Regions from separate parts of the Glaciihabitans sp. UYNi722 genome, predicted to be linked through region 1. Evidence: predicted binding sites of a transcription regulator. Region 1 holds the regulator's gene; the other holds the start of a gene.

What was found. Region 1 encodes HspR, which represses chaperone genes until heat shock. Its sites were predicted from a motif close to AAGTTGAGTCNNNNNGACTCAACTT; they were not measured.
Region 2: the regulator HspR is predicted to act here: its motif matches at 9,162-9,186, upstream of ABIB56_RS12095 (ATP-dependent Clp protease ATP-binding subunit).

The regions. Positions count from the first base shown of each region.
Region 1 is NZ_JBEPTL010000013.1:85,375-97,259, reverse strand. Features, by position in the region: gene ABIB56_RS11200 (DHA2 family efflux MFS transporter permease subunit) at 1-1,191, opposite strand, end outside; gene ABIB56_RS11195 (TetR/AcrR family transcriptional regulator) at 1,309-2,043, shown strand; gene dnaK (molecular chaperone DnaK) at 2,216-4,093, shown strand; gene ABIB56_RS11185 (nucleotide exchange factor GrpE) at 4,096-4,692, shown strand; gene ABIB56_RS11180 (DnaJ C-terminal domain-containing protein) at 4,809-5,789, shown strand; gene ABIB56_RS11175 (heat shock protein transcriptional repressor HspR) at 5,792-6,229, shown strand; gene ABIB56_RS11170 (hypothetical protein) at 6,226-6,876, shown strand; gene ABIB56_RS11165 (TetR/AcrR family transcriptional regulator) at 6,873-7,571, opposite strand; gene ABIB56_RS11160 (MFS transporter) at 7,692-9,248, shown strand; gene ABIB56_RS11155 (class I SAM-dependent methyltransferase) at 9,400-10,515, shown strand; gene ABIB56_RS11150 (ADP-ribosylglycohydrolase family protein) at 10,826-11,885, shown strand, end outside.
Region 2 is NZ_JBEPTL010000015.1:77,814-89,698, forward strand. Features, by position in the region: gene ABIB56_RS12050 (aspartate aminotransferase type Ic) at 1-76, opposite strand, end outside; gene ABIB56_RS12055 (aldose 1-epimerase family protein) at 105-1,016, opposite strand; gene ABIB56_RS12060 (hypothetical protein) at 1,068-1,424, opposite strand; gene ABIB56_RS12065 (DUF72 domain-containing protein) at 1,545-2,414, shown strand; gene ABIB56_RS12070 (hypothetical protein) at 2,438-2,617, shown strand; gene ABIB56_RS12075 (alpha/beta hydrolase) at 2,651-3,244, shown strand; gene ABIB56_RS12080 (chorismate-binding protein) at 3,508-5,373, shown strand; gene ABIB56_RS12085 (NUDIX hydrolase) at 5,584-5,985, shown strand; gene ABIB56_RS12090 (NUDIX hydrolase) at 5,989-6,324, shown strand; gene ABIB56_RS12095 (ATP-dependent Clp protease ATP-binding subunit) at 6,561-9,146, opposite strand; gene ABIB56_RS12100 (heme-binding protein) at 9,307-9,774, shown strand; gene ABIB56_RS12105 (hypothetical protein) at 9,910-10,269, shown strand; gene ABIB56_RS12110 (pyridoxal phosphate-dependent decarboxylase family protein) at 10,478-11,815, opposite strand; partial or broken gene ABIB56_RS12115 (hypothetical protein) at 11,871-11,885, shown strand, end outside.

The DNA.
Region 1 (11,885 bases):
GCCGATCGCGACATCGTAGATCGACCCGAAGCATGCCCCCATGCCGAGGCCGATCACGAAGATGGGGGCGATCAGCGCGGCCGGCACGATGGCGCTGCCGAAGGCGAGTACGAGCACCAGGAACCAGCCGACGCCGACGAGAGTCACCGAGAGGCCGATGACGATGAGTCGGCGGCCGAGCCGGCCGATCAGCGCGAAGCCAGCGAACGAGGCAACGATGATGCCGACCGAGATCGGTGCGAGGCCGAGCGATGCGTCGAAGGCCGAGTAGTGCATTGCGCCCTGCAGGAACAGGGAGAACGCGTACACGAGTCCGGCGATCGCGGCGAAGTAGGCGAGCCCGACCAGTAGCCCAGAGGTGAAGCCGCGGTTGCGGAACAGGCTCGGTTCGATGAGGGGCATCGCGGCCGTACGCTGACGGATCACGAACAGCGCGAAGAAAACCAGCCCGAGCATGACCGAGACGATCGCGAACGCGTTCCAGCCGTCGGTGGAGCCGGCGATGAGCCCGTACAGCAGACCGAGCATCGTGCCGGCGAGCAGACCCGATCCGATGCCGTCGATAGACACGGCCCGGTCGCCGGAGTCCTTCGGCAGCAGCGCGAATGCGGCGACGATGCCGATCGCGCCGAGTACAAGGTTGACCAGGAACATGGGGCGCCAGCCGAGGCCGAACAGGTTTGCCTGGATGATAAACCCGGCCAGGATGGGACCGCCGACCGCGGAGATTCCCATGACCGGCCCGAACAGACTGAACGCCTTACCGATCTGGTCGCGCGAGAAAACCGATCCGAGGATGCCGAAGCCCTGCGGAATGAGCACGGCACCGAACGCCCCCTGCAACAGTCGCGCGACAATGATCGACTCCGGGCTCCAGCTGAGGCCACAGGCTACGGATGCCGCGGTGAAGCCGACGATGCCGATAAGGAAGATGCGTCGGCGACCGAACCTGTCGCCGAGCCGACCGCCGACCACGAGAAGTACGCCGAGCGCGAGAGCATAACTCGCACCGAGCCACTGCACGAGCGCGTTGCCGCCACCGAGCTCGCGTGCGATTGTCGGAGCCGCGATCGTTGTGATCGTGGAGTCTAGAAGGTCGAGCACATCCGCGATGAGCACAATGGCGAGGATGAGCCACCGGCGGGTGCTGCTCACGGTGATGGCCGCAGAGGCCGCTTCGGTAGTGGACATGGGGATGGACCTTCTCTTGATGGCGGAGTGAACGTCATCACGAACAACGTTCGTTGATACCATAAATCACGAACACCGTTCGTGTCAAACGTTGTTCGTTATCACTATGATGAGAGGGTGCCGACCCTCCCTAAACCGCCAGCTCCAGAACCGCCACCAGCTGAACCGCCCGCTGCTGAACCGCGCAGTCGCCGCGATCGGCCAGCCAAGGCACCGCTCAGCCGCGCAGCGATCGTGCAGGCGGGGCTCGCCATTCTCGATCGGTCCGGCATCGTAGAACTCACCATGCGTCGGGTCGCACAGGAACTTGACACCGGCGCCGCTTCGCTTTACGTCTACGTGAAGAACCGCGACGACCTGCTTCTCGCGATGCTGGACGAGGCCATGGGTTCGGTGCCAAGGACGGCGCACCTGGCCGGCACCTGGCGAGAGCGAGTCGAGGCCTTGATCGAGGCGATCGTGCACGCGACCGCCTCTCACGAGGGCCTGGCCCTGGTGGCACTCGGCACGATCCCACGCACCGACAAGGTGCTGCTGATCTTCAACGACCTGATCGGCCTGCTGCGGGAAGGCGGCCTCGATGACCGCACCATTTCCTGGAGCACCGATCTGCTCTACATGCACGCCACGGCCGCGGGAGCCGAGCTTGCCTCCTACATCGCGCGCTCCTCCAACGAGCACGACGTGGTGAGCGAGGCATCCGAGTTCTTCGCCGCACTTCCCGCCGAACGCTACCCTCTGATCGCCGGCATGCACGATGAGATCATGGCCGGGAGCGGTGATGAGCGCGACGCGTGGAAGCTCCGGGTGCTGCTCAACGGCATTCTCGCCACGCCGGCCGGTCGACCTTGAGTCGACTCGACTCAAGTTTTTCGAAATCAACTTGACAAAGTTATCCACAGGTTTCAAACTTGAGTACGTGAGACTCAAGTCTCGCAAGGTCTGCTGGTAGAGCTTGTCGAAACCAGCTGAGTAACGTGCCGGTCTCGACAAGCTCGACCGGCGTCAGAAGGAGAAACCGCACATGGCTCGAGCAGTAGGTATTGACCTGGGAACCACTAACTCGGTGGTCTCGGTTCTCGAGGGTGGAGAACCCACAGTCATCACGAACGCTGAAGGATTTCGTACCACCCCATCCGTGGTCGCCTTCACCAAAGACGGCGAGGTGCTCGTCGGAGAAACCGCGAAGCGCCAGAACGTCACCAACGTCGACCGCACGATCTCGTCGGTTAAGCGCCACATGGGCACCGACTGGACCGTCGACATCGACGGCAAGAAGTACACCCCGCAGGAGATCTCGGCGCGTATCCTCGCGAAGCTCAAGCGCGACGCTGAGCAGTACCTCGGTGAGGCAGTGACCGACGCCGTCGTCACCGTTCCCGCCTACTTCAACGACGCCGAGCGCCAGGCCACCAAGGAGGCTGGAGAGATCGCGGGACTCAACGTTCTGCGCATCATCAACGAGCCGACCGCTGCGGCACTCGCCTACGGACTCGACAAGGGCAAGGAAGACGAACTCATCCTGGTCTTCGACCTCGGTGGCGGAACCTTCGACGTCTCGCTGCTCGAAGTGGGCAAGGACGACGACTTCTCGACCATTCAGGTTCGCTCGACCGCCGGAGACAACCGTCTCGGTGGAGACGACTGGGACCAGCGCGTCGTCGACTACCTTGTCAAGCGTTTCAAGGACTCCACGGGTGTCGATGTCTCCGGTGACAAGATCGCCAAGCAGCGCCTCAAGGAGGCCTCGGAGCAGGCAAAGAAGGAGCTTTCAAGCTCCATGAGCACCAGCATCCAGCTGCCGTACCTGTCGCTCACGGAGAATGGCCCAGCCAACCTCGACGAGACACTCACCCGCGCCAAGTTCGAAGAACTGACCGCTGACCTGCTCGAGCGCACCAGGAAGCCGTTCAACGACGTCATCAAGGAAGCCGGAATCAAGGTCGCGGATGTCGCGCACGTTGTACTCGTCGGTGGCTCGACCCGTATGCCGGCCGTCGTCGACCTCGTGAAGAAGCTCACCGGTGGCCAGGACCCGAACAAGGGCGTGAACCCTGACGAGGTCGTTGCCGTCGGTGCCGCACTCCAGGCCGGCGTGCTGAAGGGCGAGCGCAAAGACGTTCTGCTCATCGACGTCACCCCTCTGAGCCTCGGTATCGAGACCAAGGGTGGCATCATGACCAAGCTCATCGAGCGCAACACGGCCATTCCGACCAAGCGCAGCGAGACCTTCACCACGGCGGACGACAACCAGCCCTCCGTCGCGATCCAGGTCTTCCAGGGCGAGCGCGAGTTCACCCGCGACAACAAGAACCTCGGAACCTTCGAGCTGCAGGGCATCGCGCCCGCATCCCGTGGCATCCCGCAGGTCGAGGTCACCTTCGACATCGACGCCAACGGCATCGTGCACGTGTCCGCGAAAGACAAGGGCACCGGCAAGGAGCAGTCGATGACCATCACCGGTGGTTCGTCGCTCTCCAAGGAGGACATAGAGCGCATGGTGCGCGAGGCCGAGGAGCATGCCGCAGAAGACAAGGAGCGTCGCGAGACGGCCGAGACCCGCAACACCGCGGAGCAGCTCGCCTACTCCACCGACAAGCTCATCAAAGACAACGAAGACAAGCTGCCCGACGACGTGAAGTCCGAGGTGCAGGCGGATGTCGACTCCCTGAAGAGCGCGCTGGCCGGCGACGACGAGACGGCCGTCAAGACCGCCTTCGACACGCTGAGCGAAAGCCAGCAGAAGCTGGGTCAGGCCATTTACTCGCAGGAGCAGGCGGCATCCGCTGAGGGTGCTTCGGAAGAGGCTCCTACCGAAGAGGCACCGGCCGATGACGAGGACATCGTCGACGCAGAAGTTGTGGACGACGAAGAGCCAGCGGCCGACTCGGAGAAGAAGTAATCATGGTCGACGACAAGACTCCCGAGGACGCATCGGAGGAGCCGACCTCGGCTGCCGACGATGCGGCCGAGGGGCTCGTCGAGGCCGAAGGTCCGGATGTCGAGACGTCATTTTCTGATGACGATCTCGCGTTCTTGGCAGGGGAGCAGCTTCCTTCACCAGGCCCTGGGAACGCCGCGGTCGACCCCGCCGTCGAAATCCTCGGAGACCTCAAGCGAGTGCAGGCCGAATTCGCCAACTATCGCAAGCGCGTCGAGCGCGATCGGGAGGCGACTCGCGAGTTGAACATCGCCGAGGTGGTGAAGAGTCTCCTTCCGGTGCTCGACGACCTGGCCCTCGCTGAGGCCCACGGCGATCTCGCCGACGGCCCCATGGCGGTCATCGCCCAGAAGCTGCGCGCGAGCCTCGAGAAGTTCGGGCTCACCGCGGTTGGCGAGAAGGGCGATGTGTTCGACCCGCACCAGCACGAGGCTCTCGTGCAGTTGCCGAGCTCCGATGTGACGGTCAATACCGTGGCGGACGTGATCGCTCCTGGCTACAAGTTGGGTGAGCGACTTCTGCGCGCGGCCAAGGTCGCCGTCTCAGTACCAGCAGAATAAGACAGCGCCGATCGAGCAGTTTCGTCGATCGAGCCAGTCGAGATCGGTCTCGACTGGCTCGACCGGCGGCCTCGTTCGGCATTCACAACGTAGATTGAGAAAGAACGGAGGCGCCCATGGCAAGCCAGGATTGGTTCGACAAGGACTTTTACGCCGTACTCGGCGTCTCCAAAGACATCTCAGCGGCCGAGCTCAAGAAGGCCTACCGAAAGCTGGCCCGCAAATATCACCCCGACTCCAACCCCGGGGATGCGAAGGCTGAGGCGAAGTTCAAGGAGATCAGTGAGGCGCACGCCGTGCTCGCCGACTCCGAACAGCGCAAAGAATACGACCAGATGCGCGCGATGGGTCCAGGCCGTGCGCGCTTCACCTCCGGCGGCCAGGGCCAGTCCGGTGGCTTTGAGGATGTCTTCGGCGGCATGTTCAACCAGGGCGGCAACCAGCGCACGGCCTACTCGCCCGGTGGTGGTGGCGGTGGTTTCGACGACATCTTCAGTGGGCTGTTCGGCCAGTCATCCGGCGGATTCCGCGGCGCAGGCGGTCCAACCAAGGGTCGCGACCTCACCGCCACGACCACTCTCGACTTCCTCACCGCGATCCAGGGCGACACCGTCAAACTGCAGGCCGCAGAGGGCAAGCCGATCAGTGTGAAGATTCCCGCCGGTGTGAGCGACGGCCAGAAAATCAGGCTCAGGGGTAAAGGCGAGCCGAGCGTGGATGGCGGCGCACCCGGCGACCTGACGCTCACGATCACCGTGCGCAAGCATCCAGTCTTTGAACGCGACGGCATCAACCTGCGGGTGGATGTGCCGGTCACCTTCACTGAGGCCACTCTCGGAGCGACCATCGAGGTTCCCACTCTCGGCGGCGAGCCGGTGAAACTCAAGGTCGCCGCAGGTACGCCGAGCGGCCGCGTGCTCCGCGTCAAGGGGCGCGGCGTCACCTCGCCGAAGGGCACGGGAGATCTGCTCGCCACCGTGCAGGTGGCGGTGCCCGCCCACCTCAGCGGCGAAGCCCAGGAGGCACTGGAGAAGTTCGCCGCACTTCAACCGGATGAGAACCCGCGAGCGGAGCTGCTCGCGAAATCGAAGGGCTGACCATGGAAGCCACCGACCCCGTCTTTGCGATCGCGATCGCCGCGGAGCTCGCTGGCATGCATCCCCAGACGCTTCGACAGTACGACCGCCTTGAGTTCGTGGTGCCGCAGCGCACCTCAGGGCAGTCGCGTCGCTACTCGATGCGCGACATCGTGCAGTTGCGGGAGATCGCACGACTGGGCGCGGAGGGCGTGAGCCTGGAGGGCATCCGTCGTATCCTGCAGTTGGAGAACCAGGTTGCCGAACTGTCGGAGCGCATCCGCGACCTCGAGCATGCCCTGGCCGAAGAGCTTCTCAGTCGTCCCGGTCGCCGGGTCTTCGCCGGCGGTGAGTCCGGAGAAGTCGTCTCGCTGAGGGCCGGTACCAGGTCGCAGCGCAACACGCAGGTCGTGGTTTGGCGACCGCTTAGCCACGAATCGATCGAACGGGGAGAACGTTGACGTATCCGATCCAGTATTCGCAGCCCGCCTACCCCGCCGGGCCGAAGCCGGTGCGACCGCCCCTCACCAAGCGGGCGAAACGCGGCACGGTCCTGGCCGGAAGCATCGGCTTCGTGCTGCTCGGCATCGGCTGGGCGCTGGCGGCGATACCCGTCGGCATCGCACTGTTCGTCGGGCTCTTCGCCTTCATTGTGCACGCGGCGAGCAGTTCGAGCGATACCGGTCGCGGCCTGGATGGCCTGAGCCAGTTCCTCGACGGAATCAACATCTCGGCCTGGATCCTGCCACTCGTACTGGTGTCCCTGCTCGGTTTCATCGTGATGGCGGTCGCGATCCTGGTCAGCGGCCGCATCCTGCGCTCGCACCGGGTGAATCATCCGTGGGGCGTGACCTGGGCCGGCACGGCGATCGCAGTCGTCGCCTCCTGGATCATCGGCGGGATCGGCAGCTTTGTCAGCCAGATCGTCTCGACGGTCGTGACCTCCGCTTCGGCGTCGGCGTCGGCGTCGGGGTCGGGCTCGAACGACTTCTGGCCAGGCCTCTGGACCTTCTTCGGCGTCTCGGCTGTGATCGCGTTGGCCGTGAATGCGGCCATCGGCTGGCTCGCCTGGTGGTGGATGGCGCACGCTATGCGCCCGCGCGCCTAGTTTCGCGCGGCGCGACTGCTTGCAGGGCGACTGCCGGCGGGGGCATCACTGGCGGGGCGACCGAGTCCGACGGCAGGCAACAGCACGCCATCGATCAGCGAGATCAGGAACGCCCGGTCCACGGTCTTCCGCAGGATCAGCACGCGATAGGCCGCCATTGACGGGCTGATGAGCGACAGGGTCTCCACGTCGCAGTCGGCCGCGATCTCACCCCTGTCGATCGCCCGGCGCATGAGGATGCGATTGACGCTCGCCCGCGGCTCGATGATCGCCTGGTTGGCGGCATCCGCCAGCTCCGGTGCCCGCGAGAGCATCGACATGAGACCGGCCATGATCTGCAGTTTCTTCTCGCCGTCCTCGATGGAATGTGGCTTGATCATCGCGATGAGGTCGCCGCGCAGGGTCCCGGTGTCCGGCAGTTGCGAGTAGTCGATGTCGCCAGTCTTCATACAGGCGACCGCATCGATCACGAGTTCACCCTTGGACGGCCATCGGCGGTAGAGGGTGGCCTTGCCTGCTTTGGCTCTCGCCGCGACCATGTCGATGGTCATGCCGTCGTACCCGGTTTCGGCGAGCACTTCGAGGGCGGCATCCAGAATCTCGGGGTCGCGGGTGTGGTCACGTTTTCGCCCCAGCTTCGACGGTTGTTCCGCCGGGTCGGGGTCGGTGACTGGGTCGAGATCGAGCTGCGTCATTGCGGCAATCTCCCTTTCCTGATGCGGGCTATATTACCGCACGGTTAATTCTTCGACCTGATGGGCAATTTAGGAACTGTTAAGATCCGAAACTCCACAGTACCGTATATAGTGGCGTTCATGTCTCACACTTCCCTGGTTTCACCCGACGCCGTGATCGCGCCCCCTGTCTCCTCTCGCCGCTGGTGGACGCTCACCACAGTGGCCCTCGCCCAGCTCATGGTCGTGCTCGACTCGACGGTGGTCAACATCGCTCTGCCCTCCGCCCAGGCCGACCTCGGCTTCTCGAACGGGGAGCGCCAGTGGATCGTCACCGCCTACTCCCTCGCATTCGGCAGCCTCCTGCTGCTCGGCGGTCGTCTTTCTGACCTGATCGGTCGCAAGCGCACCTTCATCATCGGCCTGATCGGCTTCGCCGGAGCCTCCGCGCTGGGTGGCGCTGCCGGCGGCTTCGGGATGCTCGTCGGTGCCCGCGCCCTGCAGGGCGCTTTCGGTGCCATGCTCGCTCCGACCGCGCTCGCCGTGCTCACCACGACCTTCACCATCCCGAAGGAACGCGCTCGCGCATTCGGGGTCTTCGGCGCGATCGCTGGGGCCGGCGGTGCCGTCGGCCTGCTGCTCGGCGGTGTGCTCACCGAAAACTTCGACTGGCGCTGGAACCTTTACATCAACGTCGTCATCGCCGTGGTTGCCGTGATCGGTGCGGCCATCTTCGTCAGTCAGGTAGAGCGAACCGGCCCGCGTCCGAAACTCGACATTCCGGGCACGCTCTTCGTCTCCGGCGCGCTCTTCAGCCTGGTCTACGGATTCTCGAACGCGGAGTCTGAGGGCTGGGGCTCTCCGCTCACCTGGGGCTTCCTCGTGGCATCCGGCCTGCTGCTGGTCGCCTTCGTGCTCTGGCAGCGCCGTGCCGAGCATCCGCTGCTTCCACTCTCCATCGTGCTGGATCGCAACCGCGGTGCGGCCTACAGCTCGGTGCTGATCGCCGGTGCGGGCATGTTCGGGATCTTCCTGTTCGTCACGTACTACCTGCAGGCGTCGCTGCACTACACGCCGATCCAGACCGGCCTGTCATTCCTGCCGATGATCGGGATGCTGGTGCTCGCGGCACAACTGTCGACCAACATCTTCGTGCCGCGCTTCGGGCCGAAGATCATGGTTCCGTTCGGCATGACTCTCGCCGGCATCGGGATGGTCTACCTGACCCACGTCGATCTCACCAGCACCTACGCCGCAGATCTGCTCCCGCCGCTGATGATCCTCGGCTTCGGCATGGGATCGATCATGCCGGCCTCCATGCAGACAGCGACCCTCGGCATCGACCGCCGATTTGCGGGCGTCGCCTCGGCGATGGTCAACACCAGCCAACAGGTCGGCGGATCGATCGGCACCGCCCTGCTGAACACCCTCGCGGCAACAGCGGCCACGGACTATCTCGCCTCGCACCTGCCGCCTTCGGCCGCCGTCGCAGCCCAGGCCGCTGTCCACAGCTACGCCACGGCCTACTGGTGGGGCGCAGGATTCTTCGCCGTCGGAGCCGTGCTGTCTGCGCTGCTGTTCCGGCGCCGCGGGCACGGGGTGTCGCTCTCCAATCCGCACGGTGTCTCGACCTCGACCTCGACCTCAACCTCAAGCTCGAGCAGCATCGGCGAGAGCGCGCCGGTCGCGGTTCACTAGCCAGTTCGTTTCTGACTCGTCCAACTCGTTTCTCCGGAGGTTTCGGCATCCGACCGCACGAATTCGTGGTCGGCATCGATTTCGAACCGCGATCCTCCGGAGAAACGTGTGCGCTGCAGTTCCGCCCTCGGCACCGTGCTGTACTGGACGGATGACCTCCCTCGACTTCTCCGGCCTCCGCCGGTTTCCGGATGTCGAGGCTGACAACCTCTTCGCCGTGGACGCCAGCGACCGGCTGATCCTCGACGAGGCGACATCCGCCGTGTTCGCAGCGCCCGCTGACGGTATCGTGGTGCTCGGCGACCACTACGGTGCGCTCACCATCGGCGCGGCGCGGCTGGGGGCACGCAGCATCCGTGTCTTCCAGGACTCGCTGCTCGGCGAGCAAGCTCTCGCCGGCAATGCCTCGGGCATCGACTATCGGAGCCTGCCCCTCGGCGCAGACGTACTCGATGGCGCCCGCGTCGTACTCCTCCAGCTGCCGCGCGGCCTTGCGGAGCTCGACGAGCTCGCGGGGCTCATCGCCGAGCATGCCGACCCGGAGGTGGTCGTGTACGCCGGCGGGCGCATCAAGCACATCTCGGTGGCGATGAACGAGGTGCTCCTGCGACATTTCGAGCGACTCGACGTCTCGCATGCCCGCCAGAAGTCGCGGGTGCTCGTTGCCAGTGCACCTCGGTCTGACCCAGCCAACCCTGCGCCATCTCAGTACCCGGTGCGCGAGTTCAACCCGGAGCTCGGCCTCTGGATCTGTGCGCACGGCGCCGCCTTCGCCGGCGCAAAACTCGACATCGGCACGCGGTTTCTGCGCTCGGTGCTCGATAGTGCGGTTCCGGATGCCGAGACCGTCATCGACCTGGGCTGCGGCACCGGCATCCTGGCCGCGTCGCTCGCTAGGGACCGCCCGACCGCCACCGTGATCGCCACGGACCTGTCCTGGGCTGCTGTCGCGTCGGCCGGCGCCACAATGGCGGCCAACGAACTGGACGTGACCGTGGTGCGCGAGGTCGGGCTGAACGGCCGGTCGGACTCGAGCGCGGACCTGGTAGTGCTCAATCCGCCGTTCCACGTCGGGGCTACGGTGCACGTCGGAATCGCGGACGGACTGTTCGAGGAGGCCGCGCGTGTGCTGCGCTCCGGTGGAGAGCTGTGGACTGTTTACAACTCGCACCTCGGATATCACCCAGCGCTGCAGCGCATCGTCGGCCACACCCGTGAGGTCGCCCGCAACGCGAAGTTCACCGTGGCCGCGTCGCGGCGGGCCTGATCCCGCTCAGACTGAGTGTCCGAGTGGGCCGCGTTCCAGTGCGCTCACTAACACCAGGCCCAGGTCGGGCTCCCGACCCGGCATGCTTCCTCCCATGCGACACAGGGACCCAGGCGCCCACACGCCGGCTGTCGGCGATGACGGTGTCAGGCGCGACGAGGCCCGCGCCGCGTATCAGTGCGCTGGATGGGAACGTGACCGGAAAAGGAATCCAATGCCATAACTTTTGCCCCTCGGACTTGCGAAGAATATCAAAGCATGGTTCCATAAGTGAACCGTTTCATTTTACGACGCTGTGAAGGACTGGTTGATGACCACGTTGCGTGACAGGATCCAAGGCTGCTGGCTCGGAAAGGCCGTTGGTGGCACTCTGGGCCAGACGTTCGAAGGTCTGACCGGTCCCCTCACCGCCGACTTCTATTACCCGGTCCCGACCGAAATGGTCCCCAACGACGACCTCGACCTGCAGGTGCTCTACGCCTGTGTGCTGGGGGAAATGGAGTCGCCGGTAGTCGACCGCCACGTCTTCGCCGCGGCCTGGCGCGATCATGTCTCGTTCCCATGGAATGAATACGGCGTTGGCATGCGCAACCTGGCCGAAGGACTCGAGCCACCCCACACAGGCAGCTTTGACAATTGGTTCACCAAGGGCGAAGGGGCCGCAATCCGCTCAGAGCTCTGGGCGTGTCTTGCCCCGGGCAATCCAGACCTCGCCGCCGCATACGCCTACGAAGACGCTTGCTTCGACCACGACGGCGAGGGCATCTATGCCGCGCAGTTCCTCGCCCGCCTTCAGTCCCTCGCCTTCGTCGAGACCGACCCGGACGTGCTCTTGGATGGCGCCCTCACCGGAATCCCGAAAGACAGTGAGCTCTTCGGTGTGGTGACCGATACCCGTGCATGGGTGCTCGAGAACGACGACTGGACTGTGGTTCGCCAGCTCATTGTCGACACGTACGGGAGCGACGACTTCACCGACGTTCGCCAGAACACCGGTTTCGTCATCGTGGGCTGGCTCATGGGCACGACATTCTCCGAGCGGATTAGCATCACCAACAACTGCGGCGAAGACTGTGACAGCTCGACGGCCACCATCGGCGCCCTCCTCGGTATCCTCGACCCGAACTCCATTGAAGAGAAGTGGCTCGCCCCTATCGGCAACGATCTCGTACTCAACAAGGAGATCACCGGCATCACCCCTCCAGCGACGCTCGATGGATTCACCGACCTGGTCATTTCACTGCACGACCGCCTGTCGGGCGACCACCCCTCGGCGACGAGCTCAGAGTTCGACCCGAACAGCCACACCATCGCCGTCGAAGTCGCCCACTTCAACACGACCTTCGGCTCGTGGGCCGAGCGCGACAACT
Region 2 (11,885 bases), on a different contig from region 1:
GGGTCAGGTCGAGCGACAGTTTCTGCGCTCGGAGTTCGTCATACCGCTGCTCGAGTTCTGCCCTGGTTGCGTCCACCAGACAAAACTAGCGCGCCTACCCCGCCTCAGATCGCGTGGATGCTCCAGCCGGCGGAAGCCGACTCCCCCGGCTGGATGACCAGCAGGTCGGTACCGGAGTTGAAGGCGTCCGGAGGGCAGGTCATCGGTTCCACTGCGAGTCCGATGCGGCTCGGCTCGGGAGCGGGGCGGTCGGCCGTGTGCACCTGCACCCACGGGCAGTCGGTGCCCCACGACATCCCGACGCCGGTGCCTGCCATGCTCAGTACGCGCACGGACGCGAGGCCGTTCTCGTTCCGGGTGATGTCGGTGAAGGCATGGTCGATGAAGGTGTCGGCGATGGTGCGGGAGGAGCGGAAATCGAACTCGCCGCCCTCGACGGTGTCGAGGTCGAGGGGGATCAGCCGGTCCGCGGTCACGGTGAGGACGCTGCTCGCCGGGAGTTCGAGTGCCCAGTCGTCGACGTGACCGTCGCCCGCGACGAGGTAGGGATGGGGTCCAGTGCCGAAAGGGGCCGCCAGCGCTCCGGTGTTGAGCGCCGACACCGACCAGTGGAGTCCACCGTCGTCGAGACGGAATTCGATGCGCAGCTCGAGACGGAACGGATACCCGACCTGAGCCTCCACGGTGGCACCGAGCACCAGGCGGTCAGCGCTCTCCTCCAGCGCCGAGAAGTCGAGCCACCCGGCGAGCCCGTGCAGTGCGTGATGGCGCGATGGTTCGGTAAGGCTCAGCTGGTAGTCCGTACCGTCGAAGGAATAGGTCCCATCCACGACCCGGTTCGGCCACGGCGCGAGGGTGGCTCCTCGGAAAGCTGGACGCACCTCAGCCGCGTTGAAAGGGACGACGAGGCGGCGCCCGTCGAAGGTCAACTCCCTGAGCGAAGCACCGACACTCGCGACCGTCGCACGATAGCTGCCGGATTCCAGACGGTACTGTCGGCCACTCAGATCGGTCATCGCGATGCTCTCCTCGGTTCGAATGCGGCTCTGACGTTACCGCACCGCCCGCTACCGGGAGATGAGGTTCAGTCCGGAGCTGCGGGCGACGTTGTATTTGCCTCCCTCCCAGAGGTCGAAGCTGACGAATTGCGCGCCACGGCCCGCCGCCTCCTCCACCTGCTCGGGTGTGAGTACCGTACCCGCGCCGACGAGAATATCTCCACGCACAGCAAAGGCACTGACCGCCGCGAGTCCCTCTGGCGTACGCAGCGTAATCTCGACCGAAGTGATTCCGCCACGCAGCAGTGCGGCTGCCAGTTCGTCGGAACGGGCCGCGTCGTCGATGGTCACGATCGGCACTATGCGCGCCGCGCGGATCTCCTCGACAGTACTACGCACCTTCTTATTTGCTCGATCCGCAGCCACGTTTTCATTTTTTGCTTTCGGTGAAGGCCTTCGCGGTTGTCCCTCCGTAAAAGCGGAGAAGATAGTCACTCGGGAGAAACAGCGAGATTGGCGGAAGCCGTGAACGAGGTACGGGCCGTGGTGGGGACTTCAGCGTGGAACAAACCACACTGGCGAGGGCACTTCTACCCGCCCGGTCACGTGCAGCGCCGAGAACTCGAATATGCATCCGACCATCTAGCGTCACTGGAAATAAACGCGACGTTCCACGGCCTACAAGAACCGAAGACCTTCCGGGACTGGCGGAGACGAACGCCCCACGGGTTCGTCTTCTCAGTCAAAGGCAGCCAGATGGTCACGCACGATCAACTCCTCAGGAATCCAGCCATGAACGTGGCCAACTTCCTCGCCTCTGGCCCACTCGCCCTCGAGGAAAAATTGGGACCGTTTCTCTGGCAGATCTCCGAATACCTTGCTTTCCAGCCGACCGTGGTCGAGGAGTTTCTCGCAGTGCTCCCCCACTCGATCGACGAGGCGCGGCAGCTCATCGAGCAGTACGCCACGACGAGTGTCAACGATCGCTGGATGGACGCACCGAACCGACCGATCCGGCACGCCTTCGAGGTGCGCCACCCCAGCTTCTCCAATCCGCGCTTCCTCGAACTGCTGCGACGCTACGACGTGGCCATAGTCGTCACGAATACCCCACGCTGGCCCGAGTTCCGCGATATCACCTCTGACTTCGCATACGTGCGGCTGCACGGCGACGTGACCACGCGCCCCAACGGGTACAGCGATGCAGACCTGGACGAATGGGCAACCCTCATCAATGGATGGCTGAGCGGCGAGGGCTGCGCTGACGGTCGCGGGCGGGATGTCTTCGTCTATTTCGACAATCCCGACAACAGGGGAACGCGCTCGCCATTCGATGCCATCCGACTTCAGGAGCGGCTCGATGGACCTCGGCGTCCGCGCACCGAAACACCAGTCCAGCCAGCACTCTGGGGCTAGTCACGCGCCGATAGGGTCTAGCCATGACGAAAACTCCGAAGCCATGGTTCCGTCGTCCGGGGAGAGTCATACCTACCGGCCTGCTCGCGCTCGGAGTGATAGCTGCGATCGTCTGGGTGGTGAGCCCATGGCCTGCGGCCCTCCTCATCAGAGGGTTGTTCGAAAAAGGGGCACAGGACACGATTAATGAGATGTTGCCCTAGGTTCCGAAGAGCGGTGTTGGCGGAAAACTCGACGTGGCCTATGGCTCCAACCAGAACGAGAAATTCGACGTCTTCACGCCGGAGACCGCATCTGCTCGGCTCCCGACTGTGGTGTGGATCCACGGTGGAGCCTGGGTCTCCGGGCACAGGGAGGATGTTGATCCGTACCTGAAGATCATCGCGTCGCACGGTTACGCCACCGTGAGCCTCGACTACTCGATCGCCCTGGAGGCCACCTATCCGACGGCAATCACCCAGCTGAACGATGCGCTCGCGTTTCTCGTCGCGCACGCCGACGAGTACGGGATCGACCCCGACCGGATCATCATCGCCGGCGATTCCGCGGGAGCGCAGTTCACCAGCCAGCTCGCAACTCTCACCACTAATCCCGCCTACGCCAAGCGCCTCGGGCTCATACCGGCGCTGTCGAAGGACCAGCTGCGGGCGGTGATCCTGAACTGCGGAATCTACGACGTGAGCGGCATCCCGAACGCACCAGGAATCGGCGGATGGGGCTTCCGCATCGCGCTCTGGGCATACCTCGGTGACAAGAACTGGTCGACGACGCCCGGCGGCGAAGACATGTCGACCCTCGATTTCGTCACCAGGCACTTTCCGCAGACATAGCGTCAGTTCAGCTCGAGAGGGTGCCGACGAGATCGGTCGTGCCTGGCACACGCCGTCACGAGCCGGCACACTGAGGTCGACGGATACAGGATTCGATTTTGTCACCGGTGCGCTAGCATGATTCCCATGACCGCAGCACGCGCCTCCTGGTGGCTCCGCCGATAGGCGGCTGCTGTCTGACGAACAGATTCGACCGCCTCCCGTTACCGGGGCGGTCTTTTTTTCGGCCTCGGTACGGATGGCACTGAGAGATGGAGCCACCCATGACCCTGCTCGATGAGATCCTCGGCGCGACACCACCCGAGGCTTATGCGCTGCTGGCGCGCGCCGGTCGCGACGACCTCGAAGTCCTCGCGGGCCCCATCGTCGACGTTGCACTGCTCGCCGACATCCCGCTGACGGATGCCGCGGGCATCCGCCGCGAGGTGCTCAGCATCGTGCCCTTCCGCCAGGTCGCCGAACGCGGCTACCGCGCACATGACGACGGCGCTCCGCTGCGCTGCATGATCGTCGAACAGCGCGAGTCCGTGCCGCGCAACGAGGCGATCCGGATACTTCCCACCGGGGAGATCGACGTGACCGCCGTCGGTTTCGACATTCCCGACGAAGAATATGCGGACATCGTGCAACACGTCATCGACGACGAGATCGGGCGAGGCGAGGGAGCCGACTTCGTGATCCGCCGCGACTTCATCGCCACCACCGGAACCCCGGCACGCAGTCTCGCCCCCAATCTGCTGCGCCGGCTGCTCGAGCGTGAGTCGGGAGCGCACTGGACCTTCGCGATCGTCACCCCCGACATCGCCCTGGTCGGCGCCTCACCCGAACGTCACGTGTCGGTCGAGCGGGGTGTGGTGACAATGAACCCGATCAGCGGTACCTACCGACATCCGTCGACCGGCCCCGACCGCGAGGGCTTCCTGGAGTTCCTCGGCGACACCAAGGAGGTGGAGGAGCTCTTCATGGTGGTGGACGAGGAACTCAAGATGATGAGCGCCGTCTGCGCCTCCGGCGGTTTCATCCATGGGCCGTACCTCAAGCAGATGTCGCGGCTGACCCACACCGAATACCTGCTGCGCGGGCACAGTGATTTCGACGTGCGAGACGTGCTGCGCGAGACGATGTTCGCACCGACGGTCACCGGGTCTCCTATGGAGAACGCCTGCGCGGTGATCGAACGGCACGAGACCGCGGGACGCGGCTATTACGCGGGCGTTGCAGCCCTCATCTCGCCCGAGGACGGCGGCGGATTCTCGCTCGACGCGCCCATTCTCATCCGTACCGCGCAGCTCGCGGGCGATGGGACTGTCAGGGTCGCGGCTGGTGCGACCCTGGTGCGTCACTCGGTACCGGCCAGCGAGGTGAAGGAGACCCACAGTAAAGCGAGCGGGGTGCTCGCGGCGCTCGGACTGCTGCCCGCCGTGGATGTCGCGCGTCACGCTCCTCTCGCCGACGACCCGGTAATTCAGGATGCACTGCAGCGTCGCAACGCACAGCTCTCCCCGTTCTGGATGAACGACCAGCAGCCGGAACCGGAGGCCGGCTTCGCAGGGCGCCGTGCCACCATCGTCGATTTCGAGGACCGCTTTACCACCATGCTCGGCCACCAGCTGCGCCATCTCGGTATGGAGGTGCGCATTGTGCACTGGAGCACTCTAGAGGATGCGGATATCGAGAACGCCGACTTGCTGGTCTGCGGCCCCGGACCCGGCGATCCGCTGGACCTCGGCTCCGCCCGCGTCCGCAAGATCGGCGAGGTGATCGACGCGCGTCGAGCCGTCGGCCTGCCGCTGCTCGCCGTCTGCCTCAGCCACCAGGTGCTCGCAACGAAGCTCGGTCTCGGCATCGACCGGCTGGATCGACCGCGCCAGGGGCTACCGCTCGAGATCGACCTCTTCGGCACCCCGGCGGTCGTCGGTTTCTACAACACCTTCACCGCACGCCTCGCTCCTGGCGGCTCCCTGCCCGACCGGGTCGAAGGCAGCGTCGACCCCGCCAGCCGCGACGTCTTCGCGCTGCGCGGCCCCGGATTCGCCTCCGTGCAGGGGCACCTCGAGTCGATCCTTTCCCGCGATGGGATCGCCGCGCTGCAGGTGCTGGCGGCGAGCGCTATGGCAGTGGCGGCGTAGCGTTTGCGCCGGTGCGTGAGTGCGTGTGTGCGTGGGTTCGTTCGGTGCGTGTGTGCGTGGGTTCGTTCGGTGCGTGGGTTCGTTCGGTGCCAAATGAAGGCACCGCCGCCTGACATCCCTGGATTCTCGGAGCCACAACCGCCAGAACGTTCAAGATCTCCTTCATTTGGCACAGTATCGGTGCGCGGCCGCAGCCGCGAAACTAGCTTCTTGGCCACGATCGGCGGAAGCAGAGTGCAGGACGCACGGGCGATGGTCGAAGCGTCGGATCTCGAGGGGTGCCGACAGCCGCTCGAGCGGCTGTTGGCATCCGTCGGGCCATGGTCGCGAGCTCGGTATGGTCGCTCCCGTCGCGGAATCGGCGATGATGTCGGTATGACTGCGACGAGCGAGGACCAGCCCGAAACCCACTGGCACAAGCGCGGCTCTCGCACTGTCTACCGCGGGCGATCGATCATCTCCGAGCACGATGTGGTGCTACCCACTGGGCAACATGCCACCTACGAAGTCGACGAGAGTGTGCCGTTCGCGGCCGCCGTTCTCATCGTCGACGAGAACGACATGCTGTGCCTGGCAAGGCAATACCGCTACCCGCTCGAGCGCTGGATCTAAGACCTGCCGGGCGGAGCCGGCGAAGATGGCGAGCAGCCGATGGATGCCGCGGCGCGCGAATGCCGCGAAGAGGCCGGCCTCGAGCCGGCGCGACTCGAACCGTTGTACAGCTACGCGGCCAACCCCGGTCGGTCGGCGTGGGCCGTGCACCTGTTCTTCTGTCGGGTCACCGCCGCGGCATCCGCTGACCTCTCGGATCCGACCGAGCAGGTGCGTACAGTGCGGATGACCGTCGACGAATTGGACGACCTCATCCGTCGCAATGAAATAGTCGACCCGTCGCTACTCATCGCCCGCTCTCTCGCCGGGATGCGTGGGCTGCTGCCGCCGCTGGCCTGAATCGTCCCGGGAGCGTCGGAGACCGCAACGAGGGCGATCCCGTGACGGAGTAGTCGCCCGCGCGGCGCCCGATGTCGTTTCTCCGGAGGATTGGGGCATACATGCCCGCGATGAGCGGATACCCCGGGGCAGAAGCAGATTCCTCCGGAGAAACAGGTTACGAACCGGCGGCTACCCGTAGACACGAGAAGGGCGAGCGACCGAAGTCGCCCGCCCTTCTGCGCTGCTGCTGCCGGCTACGCGGCCAGTGGCAGCTCCGCGACCTGGTGCGCTTCGACGACGAGGGTGTCGTCGTTCACGACCACGGTCACGGTTCCGCCGTCCGTGAGGTCCGAGGTCACCAGCAGGTCCGCGATCCGATCATCGAGTTCGCGCTGGATGACGCGACGCAACGGCCGGGCACCGTACTCTGGCTCGTACCCGTGTTCGGCGATCCAGTCGATCGCCTCCTCGGACACGGTGAGCTCGATGTTCCGCGCCGCCAGCCGAGCCTCGGTAGAGCGGATCAGCAGGCGCACGATGTCGTGCAGCTGCTCGGTCTCGAGCTTGCGGAACAGCACGATCTCGTCAATGCGGTTGAGGAACTCGGGTCGCATCGCCTCCCGCAGCTTGCCCATCACCCGGTTGCGCAACTCCTTCTCCGCAATGACCTTGTTCGCCGCGTTTTCGGTACTCGCGACGAAGCCCAGCGCGCCGCCCCGGCTGGCAAGAAACTCCGAACCGAGGTTCGAGGTCATGATGATCACGGCGTTGCGGAAGTCGACGGTGCGACCCTGTCCATCGGTGAGCCGCCCATCATCCAGAACCTGCAGCAGCAGGTTGAAGACGTCGGGGTGTGCCTTCTCGATCTCGTCGAACAGTACGACCGAGTAGGGGTTGCGACGGATGCGTTCGGTCAGCTGGCCGGCCTCGTCATACCCGACGTAACCGGGAGGGGCACCGACGAGTCGGCTCACCGTGTGGCGTTCGCCGAACTCGCTCATGTCGAACCGCAGCATCGCCTTGTCGTCACCGAAGAGGGACTCCGCCAGCGCCTTGGCCAACTCTGTCTTTCCTACGCCTGTCGGGCCGAGGAAGAGGAAGCTGCCGACCGGCCGGTTCTGGTCACCCATGCCGGTGCGGTTGCGCCGTACCGCCTTCGCGACGACGGCCACGGCGTCGTCCTGTCCGACCACACGCTCGTGCAGTTCGACGTCGAGCCGTGCCAGGCGCTCACGATCGACCTCGGTCAGGCGACTGGCCGGGATGCCGGTCGCGCGGGAGATCACGGCGGCGATCTCTGCCTCGTCGACCACGGCCGACTCGACTTCAGCCGACTCGATCGCTGCAGACTGGTCCAAGGATGCCGTGGTCGGCCTGGCAGCATCGAGCCTGGTGTGCACGGCGTCGATCTGGTCGCGCAACCGTGATGCCTCTTCATAGTGTTCGAGGGCGACCGCGGAGTTCTTCGACGACTCGAGTTCGGCCAGCTCCCGGAGCAGGCCGGAGACGTCCACCTGCGAGCCGAGTTTGAGACGCAGCCGCGCACCGGCCTGATCGATCAGGTCGATGGCCTTGTCGGGAAGGAAGCGGTCGGGCACGTAGCGAGCAGACAGCTCGACGGAGGCACGGATGGCCTCGTCGGTGTACCGCACACCGTGGTGATCTTCGTAGGCCTTGCGCAGCCCGGAGAGGATGAGCACGGCATCCTCGATGCTGGGCTCACCGACCTGCACCGGCTGGAAGCGACGCTCGAGCGCCGGGTCTTTCTCGATCGAGCGGTATTCCTTGAGGGTGGTTGCTCCAACAACGTGCAGCTCGCCGCGGGCCAGTCGCGGCTTCAGGATGTTGCCGGCGTCCATGCCGCCCTCGCCCGCGCCACCAGCACCGACGACGGTGTGCAGTTCGTCGACGAAGACGATGATCTCCGCCTGGTGAGCGCTGATCTCATCCATCAGTTTGGTGAGACGCTCCTCGAAGTCGCCGCGGTAGCGAGTACCGGAGAGCATCGCCGGCAGGTCGAGGGAGACGACACGCTTGTCGCGCAGCTGCTGCGGCACACCGCCGTCAACGATCGCCTGGGCAAGACCCTCGACGATCGCTGTCTTGCCGACACCGGCCTCGCCGATCAGCACCGGGTTGTTTTTGGTGCGCCGCGAGAGGATCTCGATGGTCTGCTCGATCTCGTCGGCACGACCGATCACCGGGTCGAGGTCGCCGGAACGTGCCATAGCCGTGAGGTCGATGCCGAACCTGTCGAGCATCGGCGTTTCGGACTCGGATGACACCCCCACCGGATCCGCTCCCTGGGCGTTCACTGTCTCCCGCATCCCCGACTGCAGCGCCTCAGGTGTCACGCCGGCAGCAGCCAGCACCTGGCCGGCCGGGGAATCCTGGTTGATCACCAGGGCGAAGAAGAGGTGCTCAGGGTCGATATAGGTCGACCCGGAGGCGCGGGCCACCTGGTAGGCGTGGAACAGCGCGCGCTGGCCGGACTGCGTGAGTACCGGCGCATCGGTACGTTCTGCGGATGCCTCCGGCAGGCGCTGCTCCGCGGCATCCGCAACGGCTGCGGGGTCGGAGCCGACGCGCGTGATGACGTCGGCGGCCGGCTGGAGCCTGGCGAGCACGCGCAGAATGTGGAGTGCGTCCAACTCGCTGTGGCCGTGCTCGACGGCGAAACGGCCGGCCTGGGCCAGAACGTCACGGCTGCGACGGCTCAGCAGGCGGCTGATGTCGATCGAGCGCCCGGACTGCGCCGCGCGTTCGCCTTCGAGATAGCGTGCGAGAAACTCGTCAAACGAGTTGCTGCCGTTCTCTTCGGGTTCAAAACTGTTAGGCATGAGACCTCCTGTGGAAACTTGAGTGCCCTTGACTCAACTTAACGTCGAGCGCCGCGTTTCATTCCCGCAGCCCGTCGAATGCGTCTGCTCGGCACAACACGCTCGGCGCGACGGTGCGTGGCTAAGCTGCCCTATGTTCGCCCACAACAAAGGAATAGCCATGACTCGCCCAGAACCCCTCTACACGATCGAGCAGCTCCAGAGCGAGCCCGTCGCCAACGTCGCATCGTTCCTCAGGGATGATGCGGTGAGGCTCGGCGAGATCGCCGTTGGCGTCATCCGCGAGTGGGAGCGCAACCTCGCCGTAGACGTCCACATCGGCGACGAACTCGCCTACCGCGCGCAGCTCGGCAGCACAGGGCAGCGGAACGCGGATGTCATCCAGGGCAAGATCCTCGTCGCCACGAAATTCGGCCACAGTTCGCTGCTCGCCAGGCTGAAGAAAGACGCCGACCCCTCCCTCGCGGACGGCCTGGACGACAGTTACAAGTTCTGGGGTGGCTGCATCCCGATCTTCGTCAACGGCGAACTCGTGGCGACCATCGGCACCTCCGGGGAACCGGATGTCGTCGACCACGAGGCCGCAGCCGAAGCTGTCAAGCGTTACCTCGCCGAGGTCGCCGCGTAGGCGTTGTGCCGGCCGATCCTCCGGGCGTCGCAGCTTTCGGCAGCGAGTTGCCACTTTTGCCGCTGGCGCAGCAAGTTATGATACGTTTCATGCTAGCCATTCGCCACCTATGCGATTCCCTGCTGGCTGATCGCCATGCTGTGGTACCTGCGGGGCGCGGGTCTGGAACCTACGCCATTCTTTCTCACCCTCGCAGCTGGCGCGCTCTGTGGCGTTTCATTTACCGGGTGGGTACAGGGCCCCGGTTCCACGCAGACGAAGCTCGCCGTGCACATCGTCGTCGTCGCTGTGCTCGTCACCGCGCTCGTGCTGCTCACCAAGGTCACCGGCTGGGCTGTGTTGCGTCAACTGCCTGCGGGCTGGATAGGCGGCACAGCACTCTTCCTGAGTTTCGCCTCGCTCCCCTTCACGACCTGGACGGCTCTCGGACTCTTCGGTCGCTTCCTCTTTCCGCTGGGGCGCACACGTGCGGCGCGACCGACCAAGCGCGGCTGACCTCCGGGCCGGGAGATCGCGCGCGAACCATTCGGCCGGAAGAGTCACCCGTTCATCCCGATCGCGTCGGCGCACCATGTTGCGACCGGGTACCAACGGTAGATCCCGGCAGGCGGCCACCATATTTCTGGGTGTGACGACGTGATCCAGCTGCCCTCACAGAGACGGAGCACACGCCAGCCGTTTACGACGTCCCTGGGACCTTCGTCTAGTCCGGCTCGATTCCGACTGCTGCGATCGCACGCTTCACCGCTGCTATCGCGATCGCGACTTCCGCGGCATCCGTCGACCAATTGCTGACTGAGATGCGCAGGATGTCGTGGCCATTCCACTTGGACCCCGACATCCAGACGGTGCCATCCGAGATGAGTCGAGCCGTGACCTCCCGGGTACGTTCATCCGCGCCGAACGACAGCGACACCTGGGTGAACACCACGTCGTTCAACACCGTGACTCCGCCCAGCGCACCGAGACCGGACGCTAGCGCCCGTGCATTTTCAGCGAGCCTGTCGATCATGTCGACCACGCCGGTGCGCCCCAGTTGCCTGAGCGCCGCCCAGACCGGGACGCCACGCGCGCGACGTGACATCTCCGGCGTCACCTCCATAGGGTCAGTCATCGCACCGTCACGAGTAAGGTAACTCGCCTGCACTCCGAACGCCTTCACCGCGGCATCCTTCTTGGAGACGATAGCGACGCCACAGTCGTAGGGAACATTCAGCGTCTTGTGCGCATCGGTCGCCCAGGAGTCGGCGAGATCGACACCGTCCAGCGCGTCGACAAACTGCGGCGACGCAGCCGCCCACAATCCGAAGGCGCCGTCCACATGCACCCAGGCGTTTTTCGCATGGGCCAGGTCGCTACACTCACGCATCGGGTCGAATGCGCCCGAGTGCAGGTTGCCTGCCTGCAGACACACGATTACCGGCCCGTCCACGTCGTCGAGCGCAGAGGCGAGGGCGGACGGAATAATGCGGCCCTGGTCATCTGCGTCGACCAGTGTCGGCAGACCGAGCCCCGAATACCGCAACGCGAGATCCACGGAGATGTGACGCTCGGCGCCGGCGAGCACCGTGATGCGTGGGGCGCCGTTGAAGCCCTGTGCGTTGATGTCCCAGCCGGCTTGCTCCAACACCCAGCCGCGACCGGCGGTGATTCCAACGAAGTTCGCGGCGGTGCCACCGGTCGTGAATCCGACATCCGATCGCGTGGGTAGCCCGAGCAGCTCGACGATCCACCTGCCCGCAGTCTCTTCGATGGCGGCCGTCGCAGGGCTGGCGTAGCGCATCGCCGCGTTCTGGTCCCAGGCGCTCACTAACCAGTCAGCGCCGAGCGCCGCAGGGAGCGTTCCACCGATGACCCAGCCGAAGAAGCGACCGGATGACATGGCCATAATGCCAGGCTCGGCCAGAGTGGCCAACTCGTCGACCACATCGACCGGATCAGTGGGATGGTCGGGGAGCACACCACCGAAAAGCGGAAGCAGGTCGTTAGCGCTTTTCGTAGGTGCGACCGGCCGGTCAGGGAGCGATTCGATCCACTCCATGGCTCGGTCGCGAGCTCGATCAAGTGTGGCCTGATACACGCGAGGGTCGAGAATCATGACTCAGAGTAGC